Regions from separate parts of the Streptomyces sp. NPDC101118 genome, predicted to be linked through region 2. Evidence: riboswitches for the same ligand, from Rfam matches in the RefSeq annotation. Region 2 holds a riboswitch; the other holds the start of a gene.

Region 1 (6,510 bases), on a different contig from region 2:
GCGACCGTTACCTCCCCATTTGGATCGGTCCAGGGGAGGCGACCTCCATCGCCTTGGCCCAGCAGGGGATGGCCCCTGCCAGGCCGCTGACCCACGACCTCTTCAAGGACGTGCTGGAAGCGCTGGGCGAGGAGATCAGCGAGGTCCGCATCACGGACCTGCGGGAAGGCGTCTTCTACGCCGAGCTGGTCTTCGCCAGCGGGGTGGAGGTGAGCGCACGCCCCTCCGACGCCATAGCGCTGGCCCTGCGCACCGGATCGCCGATCTACGGCAGTGACCGCGTGCTGGACGACGCCGCGATCGCGATTCCGGACGAGCAGGAGGACGAGGTCGAGAAGTTCCGGGAGTTCCTGGACCAGATCTCGCCCGAGGACTTCGGCACCGGCACGCAGTGACCCGACCTCAAGGGAACCTCAAGTCATTCGAGTAGCCTTTCCCCGCGGAGGGGTACGGGAAACCACTCTCAGGGTGATTATCACTCGGCGTGCCGAGTGTGGCGATCGTTGACGCACCCCTGGTGACTGCCTACCGTCGAGATGGCAGGTCAAGGACGGAGGGTCGGCGTGAGAATCAGCGGCGACGGTACGACCGGGGGCATCCCCGCGCGCGGTCCGGGGGAGGGCGGGGCGTACCCGCTGTACGGCGGTGCGGTGGGCTCCGCGCGCCGTCTTCCGGAACCCACGGTGGTCAACGAGGACCCGGCATCCGAGGAGATCGGCTACCGGGGGCCGACCGCCTGTGCCGCAGCGGGCATCACGTACCGGCAGCTCGACTACTGGGCGCGCACCGGGCTGGTCGAGCCCAGCGTGCGCCCCGCGTACGGATCCGGCACGCAGCGGCTGTACAGCTTCCGCGACGTCGTCGTCCTCAAGATCGTCAAGCGCTTCCTCGACACCGGGGTCGCGCTGCAGAACATCCGCACCGCCGTCCAGCACCTGCGGAACCGGGGCTTCGCCGATCTGGAGCGCATGACGCTCATGAGCGACGGTGCCACGGTCTACGAGTGCACCTCGCCGGACGAGGTCGTGGACCTGCTCCAGGGCGGGCAGGGCATCTTCGGTATCGCCGTGGGCGTGGTCTGGCGCGACGTGGAGCACGCGCTGTCCCAGCTGCACGGCGAGCGCGTCGACACGGGCGAGACGCTGATCGGCCACAACCCGGCCGACGAGCTCGCCAGGCGGCGGAACAGGGCCGGGTAGCGAACGGCCCGGACACGGGTACGAGCGTTCCGGGCCGTTGTCAGTGGCGTAGGGCAGCATCGGGGCCGTGAGAGCCGCGCCCACCATCCTGCATCTGGACATGGATGCGTTCTTCGCCGCCGCCGAGCAGGCGGCGAAGCCGAGCCTGCGCGGGAAGCCCGTGATCGTGGGCGGCCTCGGGCCGCGCGGAGTGGTGTCCACCGCGTCCTACGAGGCGCGGCGGTTCGGCGTCCACTCGGCGATGCCGATGGCCCAGGCCCGCCGGCTCTGCCCCAACGGCGCGTACCTGGTGCCGCGCTTCTCCCTCTACCGCTCGGTGAGCGAGCAGGTCATGGCACTGCTGCGGGAGCTGTCCCCGCTCGTGGAGCCGCTGAGCCTGGACGAGGCGTTCGTGGACCTGGAGGCGGGCGGGGTCGCCTTCGACGAGCCGTCGGCCAGGGCGGTGGGTGAGCGGCTGCGGGCCGACATCAGGGAGGTGACCGGCCTCAGCGGGTCCGTGGGGCTGGCCGGCTCCAAGATGCTGGCCAAGATCGCTTCGGAGCAGGCCAAGCCGGACGGGATGGTGCTGATCCGGCCCGGGACGGAGCGGGAGCTGCTGGCGCCGATGCCGGTGCGGACGCTGCCCGGGGTGGGCCCGGCGACCGGGGAGCACCTGAGGCGGGCCGGGATGACCACGGTGGGGGAGCTGGCCGGCGCGGGTGAGGACGAGCTGGTGCGGCTGCTGGGGCGGGCGCACGGGGTGGCGCTGTACCGCATGGCGCTGGGTCTGGACGACCGGGCGGTGGTGGCGGAGCGGGACGCGAAGTCCGTGTCCGTCGAGGACACGTTCGACGTGGACTTGCACGACCGGATGCGGATCAGGTTCGAGGTCCAGCGGCTGGCCGACCGGTGCGTGGAGCGGCTGCGGGGCTCGGGGCACTCCGGGCGGACCATCGTGCTCAAGGTGCGCCGGTACGACTTCTCGACGCTGACCCGCTCGGAGACCCTGCGGGGGCCCACGGACGACCCGGCGGTGGTCAGGGAGGCCGCGCTGCGGCTGCTCGACGCCGTGGACACCACGGGCGGGGTGCGGCTGCTGGGGGTCGGGGTCTCGGGCCTCGCGGACTACACGCAGGAGGACCTCTTCGCGCAGGCCGCCGAGGAGGGGCGGGATGCCGCGGAAGAGCCCCGGGAAGGGGCGCCGGAGGCCCTGGGAGGCGCCGAGGGGGACACCCCGGCACACCAGTCCGGGGTGCCGGCGGAGCGGCGCTGGCCGGCCGGGAGTGACGTCCGGCACATCGAGTACGGGGCGGGATGGGTGCAGGGCAGCGGGGTGGGGAGGGTCACGGTGCGGTTCGAGGAGCCCGGTTCGGAGCGGCCGGGGAGGGTCCGTACGTTCCTGGTCGACGATCCGGAGCTGGCGCCGGCCGAGCCGCTGCCGCTGGTCGACCCCGAGCGCGCCGGAGCCCGGGCCGCGCGGCGGGAGGCCGCGGCGGCCGGGGTTCCGGGGCGGGACGGGCGTACCGCGGAGGCGGCGGGGCGTACGACCGCGGGGGCGGGCCGTGCCGCCGGCGGGGCGTCCCGGGAGGGGGCGGGGGCGGGTGCCGGTCAGGCCTCCTCGGAGCCCGCCAGGCGGCCGAAATCGCGGTCGGGGGGCGGTGGGGAGGCGAGTTCTCCGGGGAGCGAGACGTCCAGCCCGTAGTGGTGGTAGAGCTGGAGTTCCTGTTCCGGGGAGAGGTGGCGGCCCACGCCGAAGTCAGGGGCGTCCTTGATCAGGGCGCGGTCGAAGGGCACGTGCAGGGTGCCGGAGACCACCTCGCTGGGCTCCAGGGGGACGAAGGCGTCCCGGCTGAAGAGTCCGGTACGGACGGCGGCCCACTCCGGCTCACCGGTGGCGTCGTCGAGGTAGACCTCGTCGATGGTGCCGATCTTGGTGCCGTTGCGGTCGAACGCCTTGCGGCCGATCAGGCTGCGCGGATCGATGTCGGTCTGCACGGTCCCTCCATTTGGTCGCAACTCCTCCGTTACGACTACAAAAGTGCATATTCGAAGAGGGGGCCACTCGAGGGAGCCCCGGAGACCTCGCTGGTAGTCTGGTTTCCGGCTGCTGACCCCGTGCGGGAGAGTCCTCCGATCGAGTCGCGAAAGGCTCACCCGGTGGCGCCGAAGGAGCAAATCCTCCCCGGAATCTCTCAGGCAGACGTACCGCTCGGACGAGGCCACTCTGGAAAGCAGGGCGGGCGTCGGACGTGCTCCGGAACCCCTCCTCACCGACGGTGAAAGCCGGCGACCCCTCGTGGAGCGCCGGTGAAGCTCTCAGGTTGAGATGACAGAGGGGGAGGCCGTCCGGGTGCCCGCGCCGTGGCACCCCTCGCAGGTCGTCAGACCAGGAGGCCTCCGCCCATGACCGCCAGTCGTACTCCGCTCTCCCACCTGGAGCGCGGTATTCCCTTCGAGCAGCGCCACATCGGCCCCGACACCGAGGCCCAGGCCAAGATGCTCGCCCAGGTCGGCTACGGCTCGCTCGACGAGCTCACGGCGGCCGCTGTGCCTGACGTGATCAAGAGCGCCGAGGCCCTGAACCTCCCCGGCGCCCGCACCGAGGCCGAGGTGCTGGCCGAGCTGCGCGACCTCGCCTCCCGCAACGAGGTGCTGGCCCCGATGATCGGTCTGGGCTACTACGGCACCTTCACGCCGCCGGTGATCCTGCGCAACGTCATGGAGAACCCGGCCTGGTACACCGCGTACACGCCGTACCAGCCCGAGATCTCGCAGGGCCGCCTCGAGGCCCTGATCAACTTCCAGACCGTGGTCGCCGACCTCACCGGCCTGCCCACCTCGGGCGCCTCGCTGCTCGACGAGGGCACCGCGGCCGCCGAGGCCATGACGCTGGCCCGCCGTGTCGGCAAGGTCAAGGGCGGGGTCTTCCTCGTCGACGCCGACGCGCTGCCGCAGACCATCGCCGTCATCGAGACCCGCGCCGAGCCCACCGGCATCGAGGTCCTCGTCGCCGACCTCTCCGAGGGCATCCCGGCCGAGGCCGTCGAGCGCGGCGTCTACGGCGTGCTCATCCAGTACCCGGGCGCCTCCGGCGCGGTCCGCGACATCAAGCCGCTGATCGACCAGGCCCACGAGCTCGGCGCGATCGTCACCGTCGCCGCCGACCTGCTCGCCCTCACCCTGCTCGCCTCCCCGGGCTCCCTCGGCGCGGACATCGCCGTCGGCACCACCCAGCGCTTCGGCGTCCCGATGGGCTTCGGCGGCCCGCACGCCGGCTACATGGCCGTCCAGGAGAAGCACGCCCGCTCCCTGCCCGGCCGCCTGGTCGGCGTCTCCGTCGACGCGGACGGCAACAAGGCGTACCGCCTGGCGCTCCAGACCCGCGAGCAGCACATCCGCCGCGAGAAGGCCACCAGCAACATCTGCACCGCGCAGGTGCTCCTCGCCGTCATGGCCGGCATGTACGCGGTCTACCACGGCCCGGACGGCCTGAAGCAGATCGCCCAGCGCACCCACCGCTATGCCGCCATCCTGGCCGCGGGCCTCACCGCCGCCGGTGTGGAGCTGGTCCAGGGCGCGTTCTTCGACACCCTCACCGCGCGCGTCCCCGGCCGCGCCGCCGAGGTCGTCGCCGCCGCCCGCCAGGGCGGGGTCAACCTGCACCTGGCCGACGCCGACCACGTGTCGATCTCCTGTGACGAGACCACCGGCCGCGAGCAACTCGCCGCCGTGTGGTCCGCCTTCGGTGCCGAGGGCGACGTCGAGGCGCTGGACGCCGCCACCGCGGACGCCCTGCCGGAGGCGCTGCTGCGCACCGACGAGTACCTGACCCACCCGGTCTTCCACCAGCACCGCTCCGAGACCGCGATGCTGCGCTACCTGCGCAAGCTCTCGGACAAGGACTACGCGCTGGACCGCGGCATGATCCCGCTGGGCTCCTGCACCATGAAGCTCAACGCGACCACCGAGATGGAGGCGGTGACCTGGCCCGAGTTCGGCCAGCTGCACCCCTTCGCGCCGATCGACCAGGCCCAGGGCTACGCCACGCTCATCAACGAGCTGGAGGAACGTCTCTGCGAGGTCACCGGCTACGACAAGGTCTCCATCCAGCCGAACGCGGGTTCACAGGGTGAGCTGGCCGGTCTGCTCGCCGTCCGCGCCTACCACCGTGCGAACGGCGACGAGCAGCGCACCATCTGCCTCATCCCGTCCTCCGCGCACGGCACCAACGCCGCCAGCGCGGTCATGGCCGGCATGAAGGTCGTCGTGGTCAAGACCGCCGACGACGGCGAGGTCGACGCCGAGGACCTGCGCGCCAAGATCGAGCAGTACCGCGACGAGCTCGCCGTGCTGATGATCACCTACCCGTCCACGCACGGTGTGTTCGAGGAGCACGTCGCCGACATCTGCGCCCAGGTGCACGACGCCGGCGGCCAGGTGTACGTCGACGGCGCCAACCTGAACGCCCTGGTCGGCCTCGCCAAGCCGGGTCACTTCGGCGGCGACGTCTCGCACCTGAACCTGCACAAGACCTTCTGCATCCCGCACGGCGGCGGCGGCCCGGGCGTCGGCCCGGTCGCGGTCCGGTCCCACCTGGCCCCGTACCTGCCGAACCACCCGCTCCAGCCCACCGCGGGCCCGGAGACCGGTGTCGGCCCGATCTCGGCCGCCCCGTGGGGCTCGGCCGGCATCCTGCCGATCTCCTGGTCGTACGTGCGCCTGATGGGCGGCGAGGGCCTCAAGCGCGCCACCCAGGTGGCCGTGCTCGGCGCCAACTACATCGCCAAGCGCCTGGAGCCGCACTTCCCGGTGCTGTACACCGGCCCGGCCAACCTGGTCGCGCACGAGTGCATCATCGACCTGCGCCCGCTGTCGAAGTCGACCGGCGTCTCGGTGGACGACATCGCCAAGCGCCTCATCGACTACGGCTTCCACGCGCCGACCATGTCCTTCCCGGTGGCCGGCACGCTCATGATCGAGCCGACCGAGTCCGAGGACCTGATCGAGCTCGACCGCTTCTGCGACGCGATGATCGCCATTCGCGCCGAGATCGAGCGGGTCGCCTCCGGCGAGTGGCCGGCGGACGACAACCCGCTGCACAACGCCCCGCACACCGCGGCGGCGCTGGGCGGCGAGTGGAACCACCCGTACACCCGTGACGAGGCGGTCTTCCCGGCCGGTGTCAACGCCGCAGAGAAGTACTGGCCGCCGGTGCGCCGCATCGACGGTGCCTTCGGCGACCGGAACCTGGTCTGCTCCTGCCCGCCGCTGGACGAGTACGACAACTGACCGGTGAGCGGCGTCCGTAGGCCGCCGCACCTCGGCTGACGAC
Region 2 (6,510 bases):
GGAGAAGCCCAGGTTCGTCCACATGGCGGGGCGGGCCGTGCCGTAGACGGGGTGGGTCTCCTTGAGCTTCTTCGGGAAGAAGCCCGTCTCGGAGAGGTTCTGGACCATGTACGCGGCCGAGGCCACGTTCGCGATGTTGGAGCCGGCGGGGGAGATGAAGGCGCCGAACTGGAGCATCACCACCACCCAGTGGATCATCAACAGCTGGGCCAGCTCGGCGAAGGGCGAGTTGAAGTTGACCCCGGCCCAGCCGCCGGCCTGCGCCAGGTGCTCCGGCGGTACGGCGCCCAGGAAGGCGGCCTGGAGGGCGAGGTAGATCACCAGGCCCAGGGAGAGCGCGCCGACCAGGGCGACCGGGATGGCCCGGCCGGGGTTCCTGGCGGCGCCCCCGAGGTTGACCACGGCCTGGAAGCCGTTGAAGGCGAAGACCACGCCCGAGGTGGTGACGGCGGTCAGGACGGCCGTCCAGCCGTTGGGGGCGAAGCCGCCGTGCGCGGAGAAGTTCTCCGTGTGGAAGCCCGAGGCGACGAGCGCGGCCACCGCGAGGACCGGGATGGCGAACTTCACCAGGGTGAGCAGGGAGTTGATCTTGGCCAGCAGCTGGACCGACCAGTAGCAGGACAGCCACAGCAGCACCGTCAGCACCAGGGCCACGCCCATGCCGAAGGCGGTCAGCTGGTGCGTCTGCGCGTCGACCAGGTCCTTCGCCCAGCCGAAGCTCCAGGAGGACATGTACTGCGTGGCGGCGATCGACTCGATCGGGATCAGCGAGGCCACCGCGATCCACACCGCCCAGCCGGTGATGAAGCCGAGCACCGGGCCGTGGCTGATGTGGCCGTAGCGGGCCATGCCGCCCGGGATCGGGTAGGCGGCGCCCACCTCGGCGTACGACATGGCGATCATCCCGATGAAGACCGCGCCGATCACCCAGGCCGCCAGCGCCGCGGGGCCGGCCACCTGTGCCGCCGTACCGGCGCCGAACAGCCAGCCGGAGCCGAAGATCGAGCCGATGCCGATCATGATCAGGGCGAAGAGACTGAGTCCCTTCCGGTTCCCCGCGCTCATGTCCATGGGTGCCTGCCTGTCGTCCTTGACGGGATGCCTTTATCCGGAGCCTATTTGCCGTTTTTTGGTGTTTTCAGAGGCAAGAGGACGCATCCACCAGGGACGTTGGTCATGAGAAGGGCCCGGCCTGTGGAAACCGAAGGCCGGGCCCGCTCACGTGCCGCACGCGGCGGCGGGTCCGCTTACAGCGAGGGGTACAGCGGGTGCTTCGCGGCCAGCGCCGAAACGCGGGCCTTGAGGGCCTCGGCGTCGTACGCGGGCTTCAGGGCCTCGGCGATGATGTCGGCGACCTCGGTGAAGTCCTCGGCCTGGAAGCCGCGGGTGGCGAGCGCCGGCGTGCCGATGCGCAGACCCGAGGTGACCATCGGCGGCCGCGGGTCGTTCGGGATCGCGTTCCGGTTGACCGTGATGCCGACCTCGTGGAGGCGGTCCTCGGCCTGCTGGCCGTCCAGCTCCGAGTTGCGCAGGTCCACCAGGACCAGGTGCACGTCAGTGCCGCCGGTGAGGACGTCCACGCCGACGGCCTTGGCGTCGTCCTGGACCAGGCGCTCGGCGATGATCTTCGCGCCGGCCAGGGTGCGCTCCTGGCGCTCCTTGAACTCGGGCGAGGCCGCGACCTTGAAGGAGACCGCCTTGGCCGCGATCACGTGCTCCAGCGGGCCGCCCTGCTGACCCGGGAAGACCGCGGAGTTGATCTTCTTGGCCAGCTCCTGCGTCGACAGGATGACGCCGCCGCGCGGACCGCCCAGGGTCTTGTGCGTGGTGGTGGTGACGACGTGGGCGTGCGGCACCGGGTTCGGGTGCAGCCCCGCGGCCACCAGGCCGGCGAAGTGCGCCATGTCGACCATCAGGTACGCGCCGACCTCGTCCGCGATGCGGCGGAAGGCGGCGAAGTCCAGCTGGCGCGGGTACGCGGACCAGCCGGCGACGATCAGCTGCGGCTTCGACTCCTTGGCGAGGCGCTCGACCTCGGCCATGTCGACCTGGCCGTCCTCGCCGACGTGGTACGGGACCACGTTGTAGAGCTTGCCGGAGAAGTTGATCTTCATGCCGTGGGTCAGGTGACCGCCGTGGGCCAGGTTCAGGCCCATGATCGTGTCGCCCGGCTTCAGCAGCGCGAACATCGCGGCGGCGTTGGCCTGCGCGCCCGAGTGGGGCTGCACGTTGGCCGCCTCGGCGCCGAACAGCGCCTTGATGCGGTCGATCGCGATCTGCTCGACCACGTCGACGTGCTCGCAGCCGCCGTAGTAGCGGCGGCCCGGGTAGCCCTCGGCGTACTTGTTGGTCAGGACCGAGCCCTGGGCCTCCATGACGGCGACCGGAGCGAAGTTCTCCGACGCGATCATCTCGAGGGTGGACTGCTGGCGGTGGAGCTCGGCGTCGACGGCGGCCGCGACGTCCGGGTCCAGCTCGTGAAGGGGAGTGTTCAGAACAGACATCAGGATCCCTCGGTCGGTTCAGCCCGCGAAGTCGGTGTACTCGTCGGCGGAGAGCAGGTCGGCCGGCTCCTCGGAGACGCGGACCTTGAACAGCCAGCCGCCCTCGAACGGGGCGCTGTTCACCAGGGCCGGGTCGTCGACGACGTCCTGGTTGGCCTCGACGACCTCGCCGGTGACGGGGGAGTACAGGTCGCTGACCGACTTGGTGGACTCCAGCTCACCGCAGGTCTCGCCCGCGGTCACGGTGGAACCCACCTCGGGGAGCTGGGCGTAGACGACGTCACCGAGCGCGTTGGCCGCGAACTCCGTGATGCCGACCGTCGCGACGCCGTCCTCGGCGGCCGACAGCCACTCGTGCTCCTTGGTGTAACGCAGCTGCTGGGGGTTGCTCATGACCTGATTCTCCTGGATGCGGGGGACTGCTGATGAACGGATGTCTTGGAGGGTGAGACGAACGCCGCGACGGATTCCCGGGCGGGGATCGTCACTTCTGCCGCTTGTAGAACGGCAGGGCCACGACCTCGTACGGCTCATGCGTACCGCGGATGTCGACGCCGACGCCGGAGGTGCCCGGCGCGGCGTGCGCGGCGTCCACGTACGCCATGGCGATCGGCTTGCCCAGCGTCGGGGACGGGGCCCCGGAGGTGACCTCGCCGATGACCTGGCCGTCGGCGACCACGGAGAAGCCGGCGCGCGGGACGCGGCGGCCCTCGGCGATCAGGCCGACCAGCTTGCGCGGCGGGTTGGTCGCGGCACGCTCGGCGGCGGCCTCCAGCGCGGCGCGGCCGACGAAGTCGCCCTCCTTCTCGAACTTCACCACCCGGCCGAGACCCGCGTCGAAGGGGGTCAGGGCGGTGGTCAGCTCGTGCCCGTACAGCGGCATGCCCGCTTCCAGGCGCAGGGTGTCGCGGCAGGACAGGCCGGCCGGGACCAGGCCGACGCCCTCGCCGGCGTTCAGCAGCGCGTTCCACAGCTCGACCGCGTGCTCGGGCTTGACGAACAGCTCGAAGCCGTCCTCGCCGGTGTAGCCGGTGCGGGCGATCAGCGCGGGGACACCGGCGACGGTGCCCGGCAGGCCCGCGTAGTACTTCAGGTTGTCCAGGTCGGCGTCGGTGAGCGACTTCAGGATGCCGGGGGACTCCGGGCCCTGGACGGCGACCAGCGCGTACGCGTCGCGGTCGTCGCGGACCTCGGCGTCGAAGCCGGCGGCGCGCTCGGTGATCGCGTCGAGGACGACCTGGGCGTTGGAGGCGTTGGCGACGACCATGTACTCGGTCTCGCCCAGGCGGTAGACGATCAGGTCGTCCAGGATGCCGCCGTCCTCCTGGCAGATGTGCGTGTAGCGGGCGCGGCCCACGCCGACCGTGGAGATGTTGCCGACCAGCGCGTAGTCGAGGACCTTCACGGCCTCGGGACCGGTCAGGGTGATCTCGCCCATGTGGGAGAGGTCGAAGAGGCCGGCCTTGGTGCGCACGGCGTTGTGCTCGTCGCGCTCGCTCGCGTACCGCAGCGGCATGTCCCAGCCCGCGAAGTCGGTCATCGTGGCACCGAGGGAGCGGTGCACGGCGTCGAGGGCGGTCAGACGGGGGGTGTTCGTCATAGGGGTGGCTCCCAGGGCAGGCCCGCATGAGTGACTGAAGGACGTTCCTCCCCATCTGTCATCGGAACCTGAGAGGTTCGTCACGACCGCACGCCCGTACGAACGTAAGGCGACTGCGGGGTGACTTGCACCTTGGGTGGAGCCGGGGAAGGCGGTGGACGTGCCTGCCGGGCTCGCTTTTCAGATGTGCCTCGCCCGCGCGGTATCGGGGCCTGAGAGATTCAAGGGAGGGTCTTGCTCCTTCGGCGTCCGGGGCGGCGGTCTTACGACAGCGGTGCCCGGCACTCTCCCGCGCGGATTCAAGCGGCCTGTATGGAGTTGGCGCGCACATCATTGCACGCGTCCGCCGGGAACGGGGGGCCCGGGGCCCGCCCGAATCGCACGCGGGCGGTCGGTGCGCGGTCAGTGGGCGGACAAGGGGGAGACCGGAGCGGGCGGCGGTGGGAGGGTGGGGGGGACCGCGGAAGGACCGCGGGGCGAGTGTGGGGGACGGGTCCCGGACGGAACCGGGGCGGTCGGATTACCGTCTCTTTACACTCAGTGGGCAAGGGTCCCGTGACCTTCCCTTCCGGCCGCTGCCGGGAGGGGCCCCCAGGGGAGGCGAGCACTGTGCGGATCTTCGGAGCGGTGGCGGGCGGCGCGCGTGCGCTGCCGGACGAGGCGCGCCCAGGAGCGGGCGGCCCCGAGGGCACCTCGCGCCCCGGACCCGGCGGCGCCGGGGGAGTCCCGGGCCGGGTACAGGCGGGCCCCGGGGAGGCCCAGGAAGCGGCCGGACGCGTCGCGGCGGTGCCGGCGGCGGCCCCTGTGGTCCCTGTGGCGGTGCCGGCGCCGGCCCCTGCGGCGGTTCCCGCGGTCCCGGCCGCGGTCCCGGCCGTACCGGCCCAGCCGGGGGCGCGTGAGGCGTCCCGGGCGCTGCCGTCGCGGGCGGTGGTCCGGCCCGGTCCCGAGGGCGTCTGCGACCTGCGGGGCGCGGGAGCGCGCCGCCCGGTCCGGCTGGAGTTCGCCGCCGGGGACGTGGTGGTGGTCTCCGGGCTGCCCGGCAGCGGCAAGAGCACGCTGATGAAGCGGGCCGTCGCGGGGCGCGGCATCGACTCCCAGGACGTGCGCGAGCGCTGGGAGCGGCGCATGCCGGCCCTCCTGCCGTACGCGGTCTACCGCCCGCTGGTCAGGGCGGCCCACTACACCGGCCTCTGGCGGGCCCTGCGCTCGGGCGAGAGCCTGGTCGTCCACGACTGCGGCACGCAGGCCTGGGTCCGCGGGCTGCTGGCCCGTGCCGCCGGACGGCGCGGCCGCGGGCTGCACCTGCTGCTGCTGGACGCGAGCCCGGAGGAGGCGCTGTCCGGCCAGGCGGCACGGGGCCGCGGCGTCTCCGCGTACGCCTTCCTGCGCCACCGCCGTACGGTCGCCCGCCTCCTCTCCACCGCCGAGCGCGGCGGGCCGCCCGCCGGCTGCGCCTCGGTGACCCTCCTCGACCGCCCCGCGGCGGCCCGTCTCACGCGGGTCGACTTCGGGGGATGACCGGCGGCCGCCCGGGGCCCGGGACCGGTAGGGTCGGGGCGGCACGCGGAGAGGACGACCGGGGTGGACATGACCAGCGGCACGCACGACGGCACCTACGGCGGCGCCGGCCTGGCCGGGCACGGGTGGCCCGCGAACGAGCTCGAGGAGACCCTCGGCGCCTCCCTCGGCAACCCGGCCGCCGGCGGCCGCATCGTCGAGGTGCTCGGCCGCAGCCAGCTCTGGATCCCACTGCCCGAGGGCGGCGGACCCGACAGCCCCAGCCTCCGGCTGCCCACCATGGAGCTCGACGGCGCCCCCTACGTGCCCGTCTACAGCTCCCAGCAGCAGTTCGAGCAGTGCGCCGGCCCCCAGATGCCCTTCACCGTGGCCCCCGCGGTCGAGTTCGCCCGCGGCCTGCCCCCGCAGCTCGGCATCGCCGTGAACCCCGAGGGCGCCGTCGGCGTCCCCCTGCCGCCCCCCGCCGTCGCAGAGCTCTGCCGTGCCGGGCGCACCGCGCTCGACGGCCCCGCCAGCGGCGGCCGGGTCCGGCTCTTCGAACCGGACTGGCAGGAGGACCCGGTCGACTTCCTCGCCGCCGCCGGCGAGGAGTTCCGCGCCACCGGCGTGGTCGCCTCGGCCCGCCGCTGCCTGGCCAGCATCGAGGGCGGCGACCCGGTCCTCTTCATCGGGGTGCAGTTCCTGAACTGGGAACTGGCCGACAGCAACGCCCCCATGGAGGCCCTCGGCCGCGCCCTGGCCCGGGTCCATCCGGCCTGGCAGGTGAACCTGCTGCTCCTCGACGTGGCCCAGGACCCGGTCGGCGACTGGATGCTGGAGCGCGTACGCCCCTTCTACCTGCCCTGAGCGGCACCGGGGACCGTAAGCTGTTTTCCATTGCAGGCCGCA

The links. A riboswitch is a leader RNA that binds a small molecule or an ion and turns the genes downstream of it on or off. The one in region 2 is predicted to bind glycine.
Region 1: another riboswitch for glycine. It lies ahead of gcvP (aminomethyl-transferring glycine dehydrogenase); the one in region 2 lies ahead of gcvT (glycine cleavage system aminomethyltransferase GcvT).

Annotation. Positions count from the first base shown of each region.
Region 1 covers NZ_JBIVZG010000026.1:7,443-13,952, forward strand. The annotation lists gene ACIQUQ_RS31060 (bifunctional nuclease family protein) at 1-395, shown strand, start outside; gene ACIQUQ_RS31065 (MerR family transcriptional regulator) at 564-1,199, shown strand; partial or broken gene ACIQUQ_RS31070 (DNA polymerase IV) at 1,267-2,720, shown strand; gene ACIQUQ_RS31075 (PRC-barrel domain-containing protein) at 2,787-3,173, opposite strand; glycine riboswitch at 3,287-3,396, shown strand; gene gcvP (aminomethyl-transferring glycine dehydrogenase) at 3,582-6,467, shown strand.
Region 2 covers NZ_JBIVZG010000001.1:405,479-411,988, forward strand. The annotation lists gene ACIQUQ_RS01790 (APC family permease) at 1-1,071, opposite strand, end outside; gene glyA (serine hydroxymethyltransferase) at 1,248-2,504, opposite strand; gene gcvH (glycine cleavage system protein GcvH) at 2,523-2,897, opposite strand; gene gcvT (glycine cleavage system aminomethyltransferase GcvT) at 2,989-4,104, opposite strand; glycine riboswitch at 4,295-4,406, opposite strand; gene ACIQUQ_RS01810 (AAA family ATPase) at 4,924-5,622, shown strand; gene ACIQUQ_RS01815 (enhanced serine sensitivity protein SseB) at 5,692-6,468, shown strand.